One region of the Nonomuraea sp. NPDC003709 genome, then DNA from elsewhere that is predicted to be linked to it. Evidence: predicted binding sites of a transcription regulator. Region 1 holds the regulator's gene; each other region holds the start of a gene.
What was found. Region 1 encodes HrcA, which represses chaperone genes, less so after heat shock. Its sites were predicted from a motif close to TTGGCACTCTCNNNNNGAGAGTGCCAA; they were not measured.

Region 1 (5,866 bases):
CCAGGTATTCGACCACGACCCCCTCGACCCGCAGGTCATGGCCCCAGATCTTCTCCACCAGGGCGGCGTCGTGCACGCCCTCCACGTAGATGCGACTCTCCCGGGCGACCCTCGCCCGCAGCCCTTCCACGGCGATCGAGCCCGACGCGCTGCGCCTGGGCCCCGCGGGGGCCGCCGACGGGCGTACCAGCGTCACGGGCTTGCCCTCCAGCAGGAACGCGGCGGGCGCGAGCGGGAACAGCCGGCGTCTGCCGAACCGGTCTTCGAGCGTGACGGCCTCCTTGTCACAGGCCACCACCGCGCCGCAGAAGCCGCTGTCGGCGTCCTCCACGACGAGGTCCGGCTCGGCCGGCACTTTCGGGATCTTGCCCTTGCCCGGCCGCCGCCAATTCCCCGCCAGCACATCGCCCTCGTACACACGGGGACCGTAGCAAATCACCCGCCGACCGCAAGGCGCTTGCGCGCGCCGCTGCGACGGACCAGCACGATGATGGTGCCGGCGATGGCGATGAGCAGTCCCGCCCCGGGGATCAGGATGAGCGCCATCACCCCGCCGGCGATGCCGCCCGCGGCCGAGGTCAGCTCGCGGCCCACGCCGTAGCGGACGTCGGCCTGCTCCTGGGTGGTGCAGGACAGCTGGTAGTCGCCCCTGGTGGGCGCGTTGATCACGAGGATCTGCTCCCACTTGACGGACCCGGCCGTGACCGTCTGCGTGCCGGTGGTCTTGGCGAGCCTGGCTCCGTTGGTGATCTGGCACTCGTAGTGGACGGCGGTGTCGCTGGAGAGGTAGACGGCGGGTTTGGTCGCCGGGTCGATCGGCACCGTCACGGTTTCGCCGGACGCGAACGTCCTGGTGGGGGCTATGTTGCTGACGCTGCTGACGATGCCCGTGGTGAACAGGACGACGCCTGCGATGGTGCAGACCACGGCGATGCCCCAGACGAGCCCGATCCACCAAAGTCGCGGTTTGATGGCTTTCGAGTCGATTCGTGCGGGGAATTGGGGTTGCTGGCCGTACTGTCCGTACTGAGGAGGTGGGCCGTACTGGGGCGGCGGGCCGTACTGAGGAGGAGGCCCGTACTGCGGCGGCGGCCCGTACTGGGGCGGTGGCTGGCCGTAGCCGGGCGGCGATCCGGGCTGAGGGCCGTAGCCGGGCTGGGACCCGGGCTGCGGGCCATAGCCGGGCTGGGACCCGGGCTGCGGGCCGTAACCCGGCTGGGAGCCGGGCTGGGGCCCGTACGGCGGAGGCGGGGAGTTGTCGCTCATGTCGGCAAGTGTGGTACTTGCCGCTTGTAAGAAGCTAGGAGCCTGGTTGCGACCTTGTGTTATCGCACCTTGTGGATGAGAGCCGTACACTTGGCACTCAGGAACACAGAGTGCTAGATGGTTGCGTTCCTCGGATGTCAGAGGCAGGAGGTGAGCACGTGCTCGACGATCGGAAGCTGGCGGTGCTCCGCGCCATTGTCGAAGACTACGTGTCCACCAACGAACCGGTGGGCTCCAAGGCGCTCGCCGAGCGCCACAACCTGAAAGTCTCCCCGGCGACGGTCAGGAACGACATGGCCGCGCTGGAGGAGGAGGGCTACATCACCCAACCCCACACCAGCGCCGGCCGCGTGCCGACCGACAAGGGCTATCGGCTGTTCGTCGACCGGCTCTCGCAGGTCAAGCCCCTGTCCGGGGCCGAGCGCAGGGCCATCGAGACGTTCCTGGCCGGTGCGGTCGACCTCGACGACGTGGTCACCCGCACGGTCCGGCTGCTCGCGCAGCTGACCAGGCAGGTGGCGGTGGTGCAATACCCGACGCTGACGCGTTCGACGGTCCGGCACGTCGAGCTGGTGCCGCTGAACGACCGGCGGGTCATGCTCGTGCTGATCACCAACACCGGTCGCGTCGAGCAGCGCGTCATCGAGCTGCCCGAGGTGGTGGAGGACACCCGCATCGCCCACCTGCGCGCGGTCCTCAACGCCTGCCTCGACGGCTGCGGCCTGAGCAACGTGCCCGAGCTGGTCGCCGACCTGCCCGAGCGGCTCCCTCTCGAAGACCGCCCGGTGGTGGCGACGATCCTGTCGGTGCTGCTGGAGACGCTGGTCGAGCGGCACGACGAGAAGATCGTGTTCGCCGGCGCGGCCAACCTCGCGGGCGCCGACTTCTCGATCGGCCTGCGCGACGTGCTCGAGGCGCTGGAGGAGCAGGTCGTGCTCATGAGGCTGCTCGGCGAGACATCCGCAGACACACCGTCCGCGCTCACCGTGCGCATCGGCTCCGAAAACCCCTATCTGCGGGGGACATCCATAGTCGCGACCGGATACGGTTCAGGCGACAACCAACTGGCCCGGCTCGGGGTGTTGGGGCCCACGAGGATGGACTACCCAGTGACGATGGGAGCCGTGCGCGCGGTGGCACGCTACGTCAGCCAGATCCTGGCTGCATCATAAGAGGTCGATAAGTGGCAAACAGCGACTATTACGCCACCCTCGGGGTGCGCCGTGACGCCAGTCAGGACGAGATCAAGAAGGCTTATCGCCGACTTGCCCGCGAGCTGCATCCCGACGTGAACCCCGATCCTGAGACCCAGGAGCGGTTCAAGGAGATCACGCAGGCCTACGAGGTGCTGTCCGACCCGAACAAGCGCCAGATGTACGACCTGGGTGGCGACCCCTTCGGCGGCGCCGGAGCAGGCGCGGGCGCCGGCGGCTTCGGAGCGGGCTTCCCCTTTAGCGACATCATGGACGCGTTCTTCGGCACCGCGGCCGGCGCCAGGGGCCCGCGCTCGCGTGCCCGCAGGGGACGCAACGCCACCATCCGGGTCGAGCTCGACCTGCGCGAGACGGCGTTCGGCACCACGCGTGAGCTGGTCGTCGACACGGCCGTGCTCTGCGAGGTCTGCCACGGGGCCGGCACGGCGCCCGGCACCCACCCCGACACCTGCGACATGTGCAACGGGCGCGGCGAGATCTCCCAGGTCACCCGCTCGTTCCTGGGCCAGGTCATGACCTCGCGGCCCTGCCCGCAGTGCGGCGGTTTCGGCACCATCATCCGCCACCCCTGCCAGGAGTGCTCCGGCGACGGCCGGGTGCGCACCCGCCGTACGATCAAGGTCCGCATCCCCGCTGGCGTCGAGGACGGCACCCACATCCAGCTCGCCGGCGAAGGCGAGGTCGGCCCCGGCGGCGGCCCGCCCGGAGACCTGTTCCTCGAGATCGTCGAGCGCGCCCACGAGATCTTCGAGCGGCGCGGCGACGACCTCCACTGCACCGTGCAGATCCCGATGACGGCGGCCGCGCTCGGCACCATCCTGGCGGTCGAGACGCTCGACGGCTCGGAGGAGGTCGATGTCCGCCCCGGCACGCAGTCGGGCCAGGTCATCACCATGTTCGGGCGGGGCGTGCAGCGGCTCAACGAGTCCGGCCGCGGCGACCTGCTGATCCACGTCAACGTCGAGACCCCGACCCGCCTCGAGCCCGCGCAGGAGGAGCTGCTGCGCGAGCTGGCCAAGCAGCGGGGCGAGGAGCGGCCGCCGGGCAAGTTCGCCCCCGGCCAGCAGGGCTTCTTCTCGCGGCTGCGCGACGCCTTCAACGGCAGGTGACGTGACCGTCCCGGTGTTCCTGTCGCAGGAGCTGGACGGGCCTGAGCTGACGCTCGGCGGCCCGGAGGGGCGCCACGCGGCCTCCGTGCGGCGCCTGCGGGCCGGCGAGCGGATCGATCTGACGGACGGTGCCGGCGCGGTCGCCGAGTGCGTCGTACGCGAGGTCCTCAAGGACGCGCTGAGGCTCGACGTGCTGCGCCGCTACGAGGTCGAGCCGCCGCGGCCGCGGCTGGTCGTCGTCCAGGGGCTGCCCAAGGGCGACCGGGGCGAGCTGGCCGTCGAGATGATGACCGAGGCGGGCGTGGACGTCATCGTGCCCTGGGCCGCCTCGCGCAGCATCACCCAGTGGAAGGGCGACAAGGTCGCCAAGGGGCTGCACAAGTGGCGCTCGACGGCTCGTGAGGCGGGCAAGCAGGCCCGCAGGTTCCACCTACCCGAGGTGACCGAGCCCGCCACCACCGCGCAGGTCGACAAGCTGCTGGCGGGCGCGGCGCTGGGGCTGGTGCTGCACGAGGAGGCGGCCGAGCCGCTGTCCGGCGTGGCGCTGCCCGCGTCAGGCGACATCGTGGTGGTCGTGGGGCCCGAAGGGGGCGTCTCGGACGACGAACTGGCCGGGTTCCGGGCGGCAGGGGCGGTGTCCGTGCTGCTGGGGCCCACGGTGCTGCGTACGTCCACGGCAGGGGTGGCGGCGGCCTCAGTGCTGCTCACGCGTACCGGACGCTGGTAGAGCCTTTCAGGGCGTCGGGTGAGAGGCGTCCACCAACGGGCTGGTCACGTCGGTCGGACTGTCGGTGATGTCGTCGGGCGGGCACTCGTCGGCCGGGCACGTCGTGGGCTGCAGGGTCTCCTCCACCGACGTCGACGTCGACGGGGCCGGGGTGGGCGAGACCGTGGGGCAGTCGGACGGCGGCTCGACCTGCTCGGCCAGGGGTGACGGGCACTCGGTCGTCGTGGGGGTGGGGGTCGGCGAGGGCCGGCTGGTCGATTCGGCCCTCTTCGTGGGCCGGGGCGTCGGGCTCTTGGAGGGGATCTCGGGGATTCCCACCGGGTGCTGGTCGTGGCTGGTCGGCTGCCTGGGCGGCGGCTCCTGGGAGCGGGTGGTGGAGGAGTTGGACGGGACCTTGGAGGTCGTCTCGCTGTCCACCCACTTGGCGGGCTGGTCGATGATCTGCGAGCGCAGGCTGGGAACGGCCATCACGATCGTTCCCGCCACCAGGAGGGCGCTGGCGGCGGCCGCGCCCGCTCGCCACCAGAACAGATTGCGGACGCCGCGCCGCTCGATGCGGGTGCGGATGATCTCCAGTCCGTCCGGCGAGGGCACGACCGCGTCCGCCTCCGCGCGGAGCGCACGGCGCAGGAGATCTCCGTGCTCGTCGGGGGGCTGGGTCATGACATTTTCTCCAGAACGGATCGCAAGGCGGCCATGCCACGTGCGGTGTGGCTCTTGACCGCGCCCTTGCTGATGCCCATCGCATGGGCTATCTCAGCTTCGGACAGATCACCGTAGTACCGCAGAACCAGTGCTTCTCTCTGTCGGGTCGGCAGGGCCCGTAACGCCTCGATGACGGCGGAGCGTTCCAGCTCGCCGATCGCGCCGTTCTCGGCGCTCGGGGCGTCCGGCAGACCCTTGGGAGCGTACTTCTCGACGACCGCGCGGTGACGCAGCACGGAACGGGACCGGTTGACGACGGATTGACGGAGGTAGGCCAGTGCCTTGTCGGGGTCACGCAGCCTGCGCCAGGCGCCATGGATGGCGACGAACGCATCCTGCACGACTTCCTCGGCTGTTGCCATGTCTCGCACCAGCAACACGGCAAGACGCACCAACGACCGAAAATGCGCGCTATAGAGCGCGGTCACGGCCATGTCGGCATCCCACCCGACCGGCACCGCCCCCATCGACCTGTCGGCCAGAAGGGTTTCGGTGGTCACATCAGTGGGACGCGCGGCCTTCCCAGAGGGTTTACGCTCTTCCGGTTCTTGAGGTTTCCCCGGTTCCTTAGGGTGCATTACCCAGTCGTGTCCTCGCCAGGTGGCGCTCGCCCGACCCTGAATCGTCTCTTTTTTTGCTGAAGTGTCGCACACTTACCCTAACCGTGTGGATCTTCCTGCGCACGACACAGCTGATTACCGATTCGCAACGGGTTCCGTGCGTCGGGGGTCTCGATAAGGTGGCCGGGTGAGCGATTGCCTCTTCTGTCAAATCGTCGCCAAGGAGATTCCCGCCGAGATCGTTTACGAAACCGGCAGGACGCTGGCGTTCCGCGACGTCAACCC
Region 2 (5,866 bases), on a different contig from region 1:
AACACCGCGCCGGGGTCGCGCATGATCGGGGCGATGGTGCCGTCGTAGTCGAAGAAGAAGCCGGATCCGGCGCTCTCCGAGACGGTGGCGGACACTGCTTCGGCGAAGCGGAGCGGGGCGCGAGAGGTCGCCATGCTCAGTGACGATAGAACAGCGCGACCGGGTCGGACAGACGCCTTCCCGTGAATTTCCCGGCCCTTGCCCGCCACCCGCCGTTCATGATCACGACGCCTGGTCCGGGGCCGGGAGGGCCGCCAGGCGGGAGTACCACCTCCTTGCCCTCGGCGCTCACCCGCCCGGCCTTGACCTGCCCGTCGAGCAGGACCGGGCCTCGATCCGGTGGCCCAGTTGCTCCGGGGGCCCGGCCGGGCCCCCGGAGCAGGCCTAAGAGCGCTTCCAGAAGGGTCCGCGGCGAGGGCCGCCGGACCCGCCCGGGCCGGAGCCGCCCACGAGGGTGGTGAGGACCTCCACCGCCCGGTCGTGCAGGGCCTGGGCGTCGGCGCCCGGTTGCTCGGCGGCCTCCAGCTCGCGGGCCAGCGTCTCCAGTTCCGCGTTGCCCCCGAGGTACGCCGCCAGCGCCGCCAGCCGCGAGCCCAGGTCCGCCAGGTAGAGCAGGTCGGCCATGGGCAGCGCCTTCAGCCGGTCGAGCTCGGCCACCAGCTGCGGCCGGACCGAGTCCAGCGGGTGACCGGGACGCGGCGCGAACTTCGGCGCCCTACCACTACGGGGCCCGCCCGGCGCGAAGGGGGCCGGCCTCGGAGGCCCGGCGAACCCTCTTCCGCCCCCCGCCGGCCCACCGGTCAGGAAGTCCGGTGACGCGTCGGCGGAACCGAGACCGGGGTCCGGCATCCGCATCCGCGGGGCGGCCGGCGGGGCGGCCATCACCGCCGCCTGCGCCATGAAGCCCATCATCGGCGGGTTCTGCGGCAGCTCCCACCCGCTCGGCGGCTCGACCGGCTGGATGACGCGATGCTCCGGCCCTCCGTCGGCGACCTGCCTGGTGTCGACCGCCACGTACGCGGTGAAGCGGCACAGCACGCCGTACTCCAGCGACGTCCGCACGATCCGCGGCTCCAGGTCGTGCTCGCCCATGGCGTAGCGGTCCTCCAGCTCCCGCAGGTGCGCGCGGGCCCACACGGCCTGGATGGCCGGATTGTCCACCGCCACTCCCGTGACCTGCTCCTCCCATGGCCCTCCGGCCGCCAGGCCGCGCACGGTCAGCGAGGAGCCCTCGCGGTGGCGCCCGTACACGCGCAGCGGCACGCCCGGGAAGATCGACCCGAGATGCGTCACGGTGTCCGGCTCGAGTTCCAGCCCCTTGAGGGAGAGGTCGGTCACCAGGGGAGCGCCGATCCTGCGGTGGATCTGCTCCATGGCCGCGTCCAGCCGGTCCTCCGACTCGACCAGCTCGCACCGGCCCGCGCCGAGCCCGGCCAGGCGGCCGAGGAAGCCGGCGTTCACGGCGCGGTCGATGCCGACCGTGTGCACGCGCATCGCCGACAGGGCGCCGCCCGCCTGCTCCAGGATCTGGTCCTCGTTGCCCACCTGGCCGTCGGTGACCAGGACCACGACCCGTTCGCGCTCGTCGCGGCCGCCCAGCAGGGCGACGGCCCGGCGCAGCGGCTCCAGCAGCTCGGTGCCGCCGCGGGCGTCCACCCGCGCGAGGTGCTCGACGGCGCGGTAGCGGTTGCGGTCGGAGGCCTCCACCAGGCCCTCGAACGCCTCCTCCACCACCGAGTCGAACGTCAGCACCGCGAACCTGTCCTGGGCCGTCAGCGTGTCGACGATGCGGGCGGCGGCCCTCCTCGCGGCGACCATCTTCCAGCCGCCCATGCTGCCGGAACGGTCGAGCACCAGCACCAGGTCGCGCGGCGGGCGCGTGGACTGGAGCGGCGGCGGCACGACCGTGAGCGCGAAGGTCCCCCCTTGATCGGAGCGGCTGTCGAGCTGCAGGGACGTGGACGCGTCGAACGACAGCCGCAGAATGAAGTCGCGGTCGAGGCGCTCGCCGGGGCGCAGGCGTACCGTGTGGCCCTCCTCCTCCACCACGTGCAGGCTGGAGGCCAGCTCGCGCAGTTCCAGCCCGGCCGCGTCCACGGTCGCGCTCAGCGACAGGCGGACCGGGTCGGGGAAGCCGGGCAGCAGGACCGGCGGGCTGATCCTGGACGCGTCCGGCACCGCGTCGGTGTCGGACGCGACGCCGTCGCCCGCGGAGGGGCCGTCGACGGGGTTGCCCGGGATGTAGCGCGGGGCCACGACCAGCGGGAACCGGAACGTGGCCGCCCCGTCCTCGTACGGCAGGGGCTGGCTCATGGTCAGCCGGACCGAGACGCGCTCGCCGGGCAGGATGTTGCCCACCCGGATCGTGAACACGTCGGGCCGGTCCTCTTCGGCGATCGCCGCCCGCCTGCCCTCGCGCAACGCCTGGTCGTAGTCGGCCCTGGCCTGGGCGCGCTCCTTCAGCAGGCCCTCGATCACCCGGTCGTCGGCCTCCATCCGGAACCCGGTGACGGCCGCCCGGTCGGGCAGCGGGAAGACGTACGTGGCCTCCAGGGTGACGTCGAACGGATTCCTGAACCCCTGCGTCACCTCGACCCCGGCGATGAGGCCGGAGATGCCGGCGTTCACGTCAACGCTCTCGAGCGGCAGGTTGCCGCGCTCGGTCCGCAGCGCGCCGAACCCGGCGTCCGGCACCGGCAGGCACCGTGCGGGCTCCAGCGAAGTGATCTTCATATCAGCTCCCTTTCTTCGAGCACCGCGAGCAACGGTCCTGCCGCCGCCAGCACCGCCTGGACGTCCTCCTCCGACGGGACCCGGCCGGCGTCCAGCACCAGCCGCACCCCGTCCCCCAACCTGACCCCCACGACAACCGCCCCACCCGGCCGGTTTTCGGGCATGCCGCCCGGCGCGGTCGAATGCGCCCCGCTTGGCGCGCCGGGCGCGCTCGGGCTGCTGCGGTGCCCGTCGGCCGGCCCGGTCGGCTGATGTGCCGCCCCTGAAGCCCGCACGCTGCCCTTCCCCGGCCGCTCAGCCCAGAACCGCCCCCGCACCGACTCCCGATCGCCGCCATGCCGATCATGCCCGGCTTCGGCCGTGCCCGGCACCTCATCGCCACCGGCCCGTGCATCGCCACCGGCCCGTGCATCGCCACCGGCCCGTGCATCGCCACCGGCCCGTGCATCGCCACCGGCCCGTGCATCGCCACCGGCATCCGTCGCTCCGCGCTCGGCCGCTTCCTGCCCGGTCGGGCCGCGCTCAGGCGCCGTGCGCTTGGCCGCGCCACTGCTCGGGCGGGCGCCGGCTGCCGGGTGCGCGCCGTCGGGTGCCTCGCTCGAGCCAGGGCCCACCCGGTCGCGCACGGCACCGGTCATGGGGGGAGTGCCCGCACCCGCGGCGGTTTCCAGCATGCGGTCCGTGGCGCCCGCCAGGGCCGCCTGGATCTGGGCGATCGAGTGCCCGGCGGCCTGCAGCCGTTTCACGGCCACGAGTTGCAGCAGGTGCCGCCGCCCGTACTGGGCGATGCGGCCGCGCCTGGTCAGCGGCGGGTCCACCAGCCCGATCGTCGTATACCACCTGATCAGCCGCTCGCCGGGCACATCGCGGACCCGGCCGTTGCCGGCGGATGTGCCGTCCGAGCTCGCGCGCAGCGCCAGCGCCGCGCGCTCGGCCAGCTCGCCGATGGTCCAACCGATGGGCTCGGTGGTGGCGGAGGTGTCGCTCATACCTCCACAATGACACTGTCATTGTTACACTGTCAACGTTGCGGAAGAATGGCCGCCGCCATGTCGTTCTAAAGAGGGAAAACTCCTATCGATGGGGAGGAACAGGACATGGCCATGATCACCGGCCCACTCTCGGGAGAGGCCAAGGACACCGTCGCGCGGGCCCTGCAAGGTGCCCTGGTCGATCTCATCGACCTCTCGCTGGTCGCCAAGCAGTCGCACTGGAACCTCATCGGCCCTCACTTCCGCCCGATCCACCTCCAGCTCGACGAGCTCACCGACCTCGCCAGGTCCCACATGGACACCATCGCCGAACGCGCCGTCGCCGTCGGGATCAACCCGGACGGACGTTCCACCACGGTCGCCAGGTCCACGAAGCTCCAGCAGCCGGAGTCCGGCTGGATCGAGGACGGCAAGGTCGTGGCGACGATCACCGACCTGCTGGACGGTGTCAGCAAGCGGATGCACGAGCGCGTCCGGGCCACCGACGAGCCCGACCCGGTCACCCAGGATCTGCTCATCGCGGTGGCGCAGGACATCGACAAGCAGCACTGGATGTTCCAGGCCCAGGCCTGACCTGCCAGAAAGCCCGGGAGCCCGCACGGGAGCCCGGGCTTTGGCATGCCCGCCGACATGCGCGCCGACATGCCCGCCGACGGGGCCGCGACCCCTGGCAGGGGGCCCGCCGACGCGAGTTGGCCGGATGATCGCGCAGTGGGAGTTCGGGGTTTGCGCAGAGTTTGATGTCGCGAGTCCCTGCCATTCATGTCGGTGCGGTCGACTAGCGTGGCACCTAGAGGGAGGCCCCACGATGTCCCACAAGACTCTCCTCCGCACGGGCCCGCTCTTGCGGGGCGGCATCAGCCCGTACGGACCGCTCGGCCTGCCGGGCGCCGACGGCCTCGCGCTGCCCTCAGGCTTCACCGGCAGGGTGGTGGCCCGCTCGGGCCACAAGGTCGCCGGGCTGACCTGGCACGCGGCCCCCGACGGCGGCGCCTGCTTCCCCGACGGCGCCGGCTGGATCTACGTGTCCAACTCCGAGCTGCCCCTGCTCGGCGGCGCGTCGGCGCTGCGCTTCCGCGCCGACGGCACCGTCGGCGACGCCTACCGCATCCTGTCGGGCACCGACCTCAACTGCGCGGGCGGCGCCACGCCGTGGCACTCCTGGCTGTCGTGCGAGCTGGGCCACCGCGGCCGCGTCTTCGAGTGCGACCCGTACGGCGCCCGCGCCGCCCGCCCCCGCCTGGCCATGGGCCGCTTCAAGCACGAGGCCGCCGCCTGCGACCCCGAGCGGCGCGTCGTCTACATGACCGAGGACGAGCCCGACGGCTGCTTCTACCGGTTCCGGCCGAGCGACTGGGGCGACCTGACGGAGGGCACGCTGGAGGTGCTGTGCTCCTCGGGCCAGTGGCAGGTGGTGCCCTCGCCGGCGGCGCTGCGCACGGAGGCCCGCCACCAGGTCGAGGGCGCCCGCCACTTCGACGGCGGCGACGGCTGCCACTACGCGGGCGGGGTGTGCTACTTCACGACCAAGGGCGACACGGGCCTGTGGGCCTACGACGCGCAGACCTCCGCGCTCGAGCGGCTGTGCGAGGGCGTGCGCGCCATCACCGCCGCCCCCTCCGGCGACCTGTACGTGGCCAGGGAGACGACGGAGATCGACGTCATCACCCCCGACCGCGCGGTCACGCCGTTCCTCAGGCTGGAGGGGCACGCCGGGGCGGAGCTGACCGGGCTGGCGTTCTCGCCGGAGGGCGATCGGCTCTACTTCTCGGCCCGGCGCGGCCGCACCGAGGGCCACACCTTCGAGGTGTCGGGTCCCTTCCGCGGCTGAGCGAGCTTCAGTCCGCGCTCAGCTCAGACGGCGGGCCAGGGCGAGCTTCAGTCCGCGCTCAGCCCAGATGGCGGGCCAGGGCGAGCTTCGGTCCGCGCTCAGCCCAGATAGCGCACCAGGGCGAGCTTCAGCTCCGCCACCAGCTCCGCGCCGCGCTCCGGCGTCGCGGTGGTGACCAGCGGCATCACCGCCTTCACCATGGCCACCGCCATCGTCCCCATGAGCGCGGCGCGCTCCTCCGCCAGGCCGGGGGAGCGGCGGCGGAGCATGGCCGCGACCTGCCGGGCGATGTCGTCGTGCAGCCGCCGCG
Region 3 (5,866 bases), on a different contig from region 1:
GCTGGTCGGTCTCGTCGAGCCGGGTCGTCAGTCGCTGGTCGGTCTCGTCGAGGCGGTCGGAGAGCCGTTGGTCGGTGTCGTCGAGGCGGGTCGTGAGGCGCTGGTCGGCCTCGACGAGCCGCGTGGTCAGCCGCTGGTCCGTCTCGTCCATCCGGACGGCGAGCTGCTTGTCCTGGGCGCTCAGCCGGGCGGTGAGGTGCTCCGACAGGTCGCCGACCGCGACCTCGACCCGGTCGGTGCGGGTGGTCAGGTCGGCCATCGACTTGTCGAGCCTGGTGAAGCGGCTCGCGGCGGCCTCCATGCTGCTGTTGAGCGTGGCCAGCGTGGCGGCGAAATCGGACATCCCCTTCGTGAGGCCGTCCGTGCTGTCGAGCACCGTCTGCAGGCGGGTGAGCGCCTCGTCCACGCCCTCGCCCATGGTGCCCAGGTCGGCCCGCAGGCCGGGCAGGTCGGCCACCGGGGCGACGCGGGCGTCCACGTCTCCGATCCGCTCCCCGACGGCGTCCACGTGGTCGCGTACCGCCTCGACGTGCTGAGCCAGCCCCTCCGCCCACATCGGCGGCTTGGCGGTGATGTCGTCGAGCCGCCCGCTGACCGCCTGCAGCGTGCCGCTGAGGCCGCCGAGCTCGCGCTCGCGGACCTCGCGCAGCAGCCACTCCATGCCTTCGAGCCGCTGGCGGATCTCGTCCAGCACGGCCCCCTGCGTGCGCTGCTCGTACACATGATCCTGCGAGGCGCGCGCCAGCAGGTCCCGCATCCTCTCGGAGATGCCGGACTGGCCTCCTGCCTGGAGAAGGGTGGTGTGGTTGGAATGGTCCACCGAAAGCTCCTTTGGCTCGCCGACGGTCTGCCGCGCAGCGGTGGGATATAGGTCGATTTTCAGATGAACGAGCGGGAACGCGGAAAACCGCATCAGGGGAGAACTCCCGTCCGCCCACCTTAGCCTCTCGATCAAGGTCCGTCAGGGGCGAAGAGAAAGATCGAGGTTAACGGCAGAATGACCGGTTCAGGCAGGTGGAGAGGTGTCGCAGATGATGACCGATGGCTTATCGATGATTCGGGTAAGGATGATAGTTGCCGATTTTTCGCCATTTAGGCGGAGATCTGAGCGGAGGCGCTCGATGTCGACGGCGGAGGCGCGCTTCTTGATGGTGACATTTCCGACTTGTCGCTCACGGAGGGCGGCGCGCAGCTTTTTCCCTGAAAAGGGGAGAACGTCCTCTACTTCATATCTGGCCGCCCATGGGGTGTCGATCGGGTCGTCACCGGTGATGTAGGCGATCATCGGGTCGAGCAGGCGTCCGTTCACGATTTCCGACACCTCGCCCACGAGGTGTGCCCGGATGGCCGCGCCGTCCGGCTCGTAGACGTACCTGCCGACCGGGCCGACGGCGGCCTCGGCGCCCGTGGCGGTCAGCGTGTGGCCGCCGGGCAGCAGGGTGGCGCGGCGCCCCGCTGCTCCCTCCTGGCCGGTCCAGAGAGCGGCCTCCTTGACCTCGCCCTTGTACGAGACCCACTCGGCCTCGGCGCCTCCGGGGATGAACTCGTACGGGATGCCCGGGGCGACCTTGACGCACGCCCGGGAGGCTCTGGAGACCAGGTCGAGCACCACCGGCCAGGGCGGGGAGTAGGCCATGGGGTCGAACGTCCTGCCCCGGCCCGTCCGCCTGGCCGGGTCGGCGAAGAGCACGTCGTACTCCTCGGGCCGGACCTCGGCCGCGTCCCCCACCGACACCGTCACCCTGTCGGCCAGCCCGAGCGCGTCGGCGTTGGCCCTGGCCACGGCGACGGTCAGCGGGTCGGTGTCCACGGCGGCCACGGTGCAGCCGGCGCGGGCCAGCGCGAGGAAGTCGCCGCCGACGCCGCAGCAGGCGTCCACGACCCTCAGCCCACGCCTGAGCCCGTGCGGGGGCGCGTCCGGTCCGTGCAGGGGCGCGTCCGCGACGCCGAGCCCGTGCGGGGGCGCGTCCGGTCCGTGCGGGGGCGCGTCCGCTTGTGTCTCGGCGGGCAGGCGGCGGGCGCGGTGCTCGGCGACCTCCGTCCGCGTGGACTGCTCCAGGCCGTGCGGCGTGAAGTACATCCGCCCGGCGTCCTCGCCGAACTTGGCCCTGGCACGCTCCCGCAGCCCCGCCTGGGTGAGCGCCGCGGAGGTCAGCGCGGCGTCGTACGTCTTGCGCAGCCTCGTGGCGGCGGCCACCGGATCCGTGCCCACCAGCTCCACGGCCTCCGCGAGCGCGCGCTGCCCGCGCGGTGTCAGCAGCTCGTCGAAGGCGTCAAGGTCCACATCACCCGACGTTAGTGCCACGTCCGACCCGGTCGGACCATGGGCGTACCGTATCCAGAGGGGGCGGATTCGGTCTGATCGCTCTCAGCAGACGCGTTCGTGTTGACTGTCAAGCCCCTCTTGCATATGTTTCCTGTTGGCACTCTCCCCTTGAGAGTGCCAACGTGCGACGAGGCAGGTCTGACACCCGCGACGGCAGGCCCAGCTGGTCGCCTCTTCTAGATCATTCAAATCTGAAGGGGAGGTCCGATCGTGACGACCGCCACCAAGGTTCCCGTTAAGCCGCTCGGCGACCGCATTGTGGTTCAGCCGCTTGAGGCCGAGCAGACCACCGCTTCCGGCCTGGTCATCCCGGACACCGCCAAGGAGAAGCCGCAAGAGGGCAAGGTCCTCGCGGTGGGCCCCGGCAACTGGGATGAGGACGGCGACAAGCGGATTCCGCTCGACGTCTCTGAGGGCGACATCGTCCTCTACAGCAAGTACGGCGGCACCGAGGTCAAGTACGGCGGCGAGGAGTACCTCGTGCTCTCCGCCCGCGACGTTCTCGCGATCATCGAGAAGTAAGCCGGATGTGTCGAGCCCCGGGCGCTCTTGAGGGCGGCCGGGGCTTTCGACGCTAGGAGAGGACTTTCAAACAATGGCGAAGATCCTGGAGTTCGACGAGGATGCCCGCCGCGCGCTCGAGCGCGGTGTGAACGCCCTCGCCGACGCCGTGAAGGTAACCCTCGGCCCGCGCGGCCGCAACGTCGTCATCGACAAGAAGTTCGGTGCGCCGACGATCACGAACGACGGTGTGACCATCGCTCGTGAGATTGAGCTGGAAGAGCGCTACGAAAACCTCGGCGCCCAGCTCGCCAAGGAAGTTGCCACCAAGACCAACGACATCGCGGGTGACGGCACCACCACCGCCACCGTGCTGGCCCAGGCCATGGTCCGCGAGGGCCTGCGCAACGTGGCCGCCGGCGCCTCGCCGCTGTCGCTCAAGCGCGGCATCGACAAGGCCGCCAAGGCGATCAGCGACAAGCTGCTCGACAGCGCCCGCGAGGTCGCCGACAAGAAGGAGATCGCCAACGTCGCGACGATCTCCGCCCAGGACGCGCAGATCGGCGACCTGATCGCCGAGGCGTTCGACAAGGTGGGCAAGGACGGTGTCCTCACCGTCGAAGAGTCCAACGCCATGGGCATGGAGCTCGAGTTCACCGAGGGCATGCAGTTCGACAAGGGCTACGTGTCGCAGTACATGGTGACCGACCCTGAGCGGATGGAGTCCGTCCTCGAGGACGCCTACATCCTGATCAACCAGGGTAAGATCGCCTCCATCGCGGACTTCCTGCCGCTGCTGGAGCAGATCGCCCAGACGAAGAAGCCGCTGCTCGTGATCGCCGAGGACGTCGAGGGCGAGGCCCTGGCCGTCCTGGTCACCAACAAGATCCGCGGCACCTTCACCTCCGTGGCCGTCAAGGCCCCGGGCTTCGGCGACCGCCGCAAGGCCATGCTGCAGGACATCGCCACCCTCACCGGTGGCCAGGTCGTCAGCGAGGAGGTCGGTCTCAAGCTGGAGCACGTCGGTCTCGAGGTGCTCGGCACGGCCCGCCGCGTCGTCGTCACGAAGGACAACACCACCATCGTCGACGGCGCCGGTGACCCGCAGGCCATCGAGGACCGCGTCAAGGAGATCAAGCTCGCCATCGAGCAGTCCGACTCCGACTGGGACCGCGAGAAGCTGCAGGAGCGCCTGGCCAAGCTCGCCGGCGGTGTGTGCGTGCTGCGCGTCGGCGCCGCCACCGAGGTGGAGCTGAAGGAGAAGAAGCACCGCCTCGAGGACGCGATCTCCGCGACGCGCGCCGCGATCGAGGAGGGCATCGTCTCCGGCGGTGGCTCCGCGCTGATCCACGTCTCCAAAACTCTCGACGACCTCGGCCTGACGGGCGACGAGGCCACGGGTGTCGGCGTCGTGCGCCGCGCCCTGGTCGAGCCGGCCCGCTGGATCGCCGAGAACGCCGGTCTCGAGGGCTACGTGGTGACGCACAAGGTCGCCGAGCTGGAGGCCGGCCACGGCCTCAACGCCGCGACCGGTGAATACGGCGACCTGATCGCGCAGGGCGTCATCGACCCGGTCAAGGTCACGCGTTCGGCCGTCCAGAACGCCGCGTCGATCGCGGGCATGCTCCTCACGACCGAGGCGCTCGTGGTGGACAAGCCCGAGGAGGAGGCCCCCGCCGCCGGCGCGGGCCACGGTCACGGCCACGGCCACTGACCCGGCTCTTCTCTCGCCACGGCCCGCACACCCGAAAGGGTTGCGGGCCGTTCGGCGTTCCGGGGACGGTTCAGCGCAGGCCGATCGCGCTCTCCCAGAACCAGTTCCAGCGGATCTCGTCCCGGAAGCGGTTCACGCCCGCCTCGTACAGGACGCCGATCGCGCCGTTGCCGAGGAGCGCCAGGTCGGAATATCCGGCGTGGTCGCCGTCGATCCTCACCCCCGCGTTGTTGGTGGAGTTGTCATAGTTCCGCCAGGTCGCGCCCTCGTCGAAGGACGAGCGCACGTTCATGCCCACCGGGTTGTTGTCGGTCTTCGGCGTGGCGGGCGCCGAGAGCAGGATCCGGGTGTAGGGGGCCTTGTCCCGCTGGCGCAGCAGGGCCGGGTGGGTGGGCGGAGCGGTGATGGCGCCGTCGGCCCGGAAATCGCCGTCGAACGACTCGCCTCCGTCCGTGCTCACGCCCCGTGCCAGGCCGTGGACGGAGGTCTGGTCGTCGGGTACGGCGCCGTTGCGGGCGATCACGAGGATGCCGCCGTCGGTCCGCTCGACCAGGGTCTGCTCGCCCAGCTTCAGGACCGATTTGTCGTAGGTCGCGGTCGCGCCGGTCTGCCACGTCGCGCCGTGGTCGTCGCTGTAGATCAGCCGTACGCTCTGCGTGTCGCCCACACTGAAGTAGACGGGCACCACCAGGCGGCCGTTGTGGGCCGGTTGGGTCAGCTGGATGCCGTGCCCCGGCCCCGTGGCGAACCAGTCCCCGGCGCCCGCGGGCGCCTTGACGACCCCCGACAGGTCCTTCGGGCTCGACCAGGTGACGCCGTCGTCCGTGCTGACCTGGACCTTCGGCGTACGCGGCGTCGTCTGGGACGCGGTCGGCTCCGAGGTCGTGAACAGGAACACCGGCCCGCCGGAGTCGGCGACCACGGTCGCGTTCCCCTGCAGGGCCGCTCCGGCCGTACTGGGCAGGACGACCCTGCTCGCCTCCCAGGTGACGCCGTCGTCGGTCGAGCGCCGCATGACGACGTCGAACGCGCCGTGGTCGGCGCAGTTGTTCTTGTTGCGCCGCTCGGCGAAGGCGAGCAGCACGTCGTTCCTGGTCTTCACGACCGCCGGCAGCCGGTAGCAGGTGGCCCCCTGGGATCCGCCGGCGGGGATCGACCTCCACAGGGTCTGCTTGTGGAAGACGTACGTGGGGGCCTGCGCGGCCGCTGCGGGTGATGCGCTGAGGGCGACGGCCATGAGTGCTCCGGCTGCCGCGGTGAACGTCCGAAATGTACGCATCAATGCCTCCATTTACGCGTTCGCGGCCATGATCGTCTCATCGGTC

Region 2: ABZX61_RS04885 (DNA starvation/stationary phase protection protein) is a predicted target of HrcA. The motif match lies at 3,732-3,758, and genes of this name have one in related genera.
Region 3: groES (co-chaperone GroES) is a predicted target of HrcA. The motif match lies at 2,421-2,447, and genes of this name have one in related genera.

Annotation. Positions count from the first base shown of each region.
Region 1 is NZ_JBEXMW010000016.1:282,781-288,646, forward strand. Features, by position in the region: gene ABZX61_RS40410 (DUF3097 domain-containing protein) at 1-418, opposite strand, end outside; gene ABZX61_RS40415 (hypothetical protein) at 436-1,266, opposite strand; gene hrcA (heat-inducible transcriptional repressor HrcA) at 1,425-2,438, shown strand; gene dnaJ (molecular chaperone DnaJ) at 2,450-3,589, shown strand; gene ABZX61_RS40430 (16S rRNA (uracil(1498)-N(3))-methyltransferase) at 3,591-4,316, shown strand; gene ABZX61_RS40435 (hypothetical protein) at 4,323-4,979, opposite strand; gene ABZX61_RS40440 (SigE family RNA polymerase sigma factor) at 4,976-5,488, opposite strand; gene ABZX61_RS40445 (histidine triad nucleotide-binding protein) at 5,769-5,866, shown strand, end outside.
Region 2 is NZ_JBEXMW010000002.1:88,987-94,852, forward strand. Features, by position in the region: gene otsB (trehalose-phosphatase) at 1-134, opposite strand, end outside; gene ABZX61_RS04875 (VIT domain-containing protein) at 385-2,733, opposite strand; gene ABZX61_RS04880 (MerR family transcriptional regulator) at 2,730-3,722, opposite strand; gene ABZX61_RS04885 (DNA starvation/stationary phase protection protein) at 3,831-4,298, shown strand; gene ABZX61_RS04890 (alkaline phosphatase PhoX) at 4,534-5,556, shown strand; gene ABZX61_RS04895 (TetR/AcrR family transcriptional regulator) at 5,655-5,866, opposite strand, start outside.
Region 3 is NZ_JBEXMW010000001.1:60,048-65,913, forward strand. Features, by position in the region: gene ABZX61_RS00395 (hypothetical protein) at 1-820, opposite strand, end outside; gene ABZX61_RS00400 (methyltransferase domain-containing protein) at 1,007-2,284, opposite strand; gene groES (co-chaperone GroES) at 2,534-2,848, shown strand; gene groL (chaperonin GroEL) at 2,922-4,541, shown strand; gene ABZX61_RS00415 (sialidase family protein) at 4,612-5,820, opposite strand.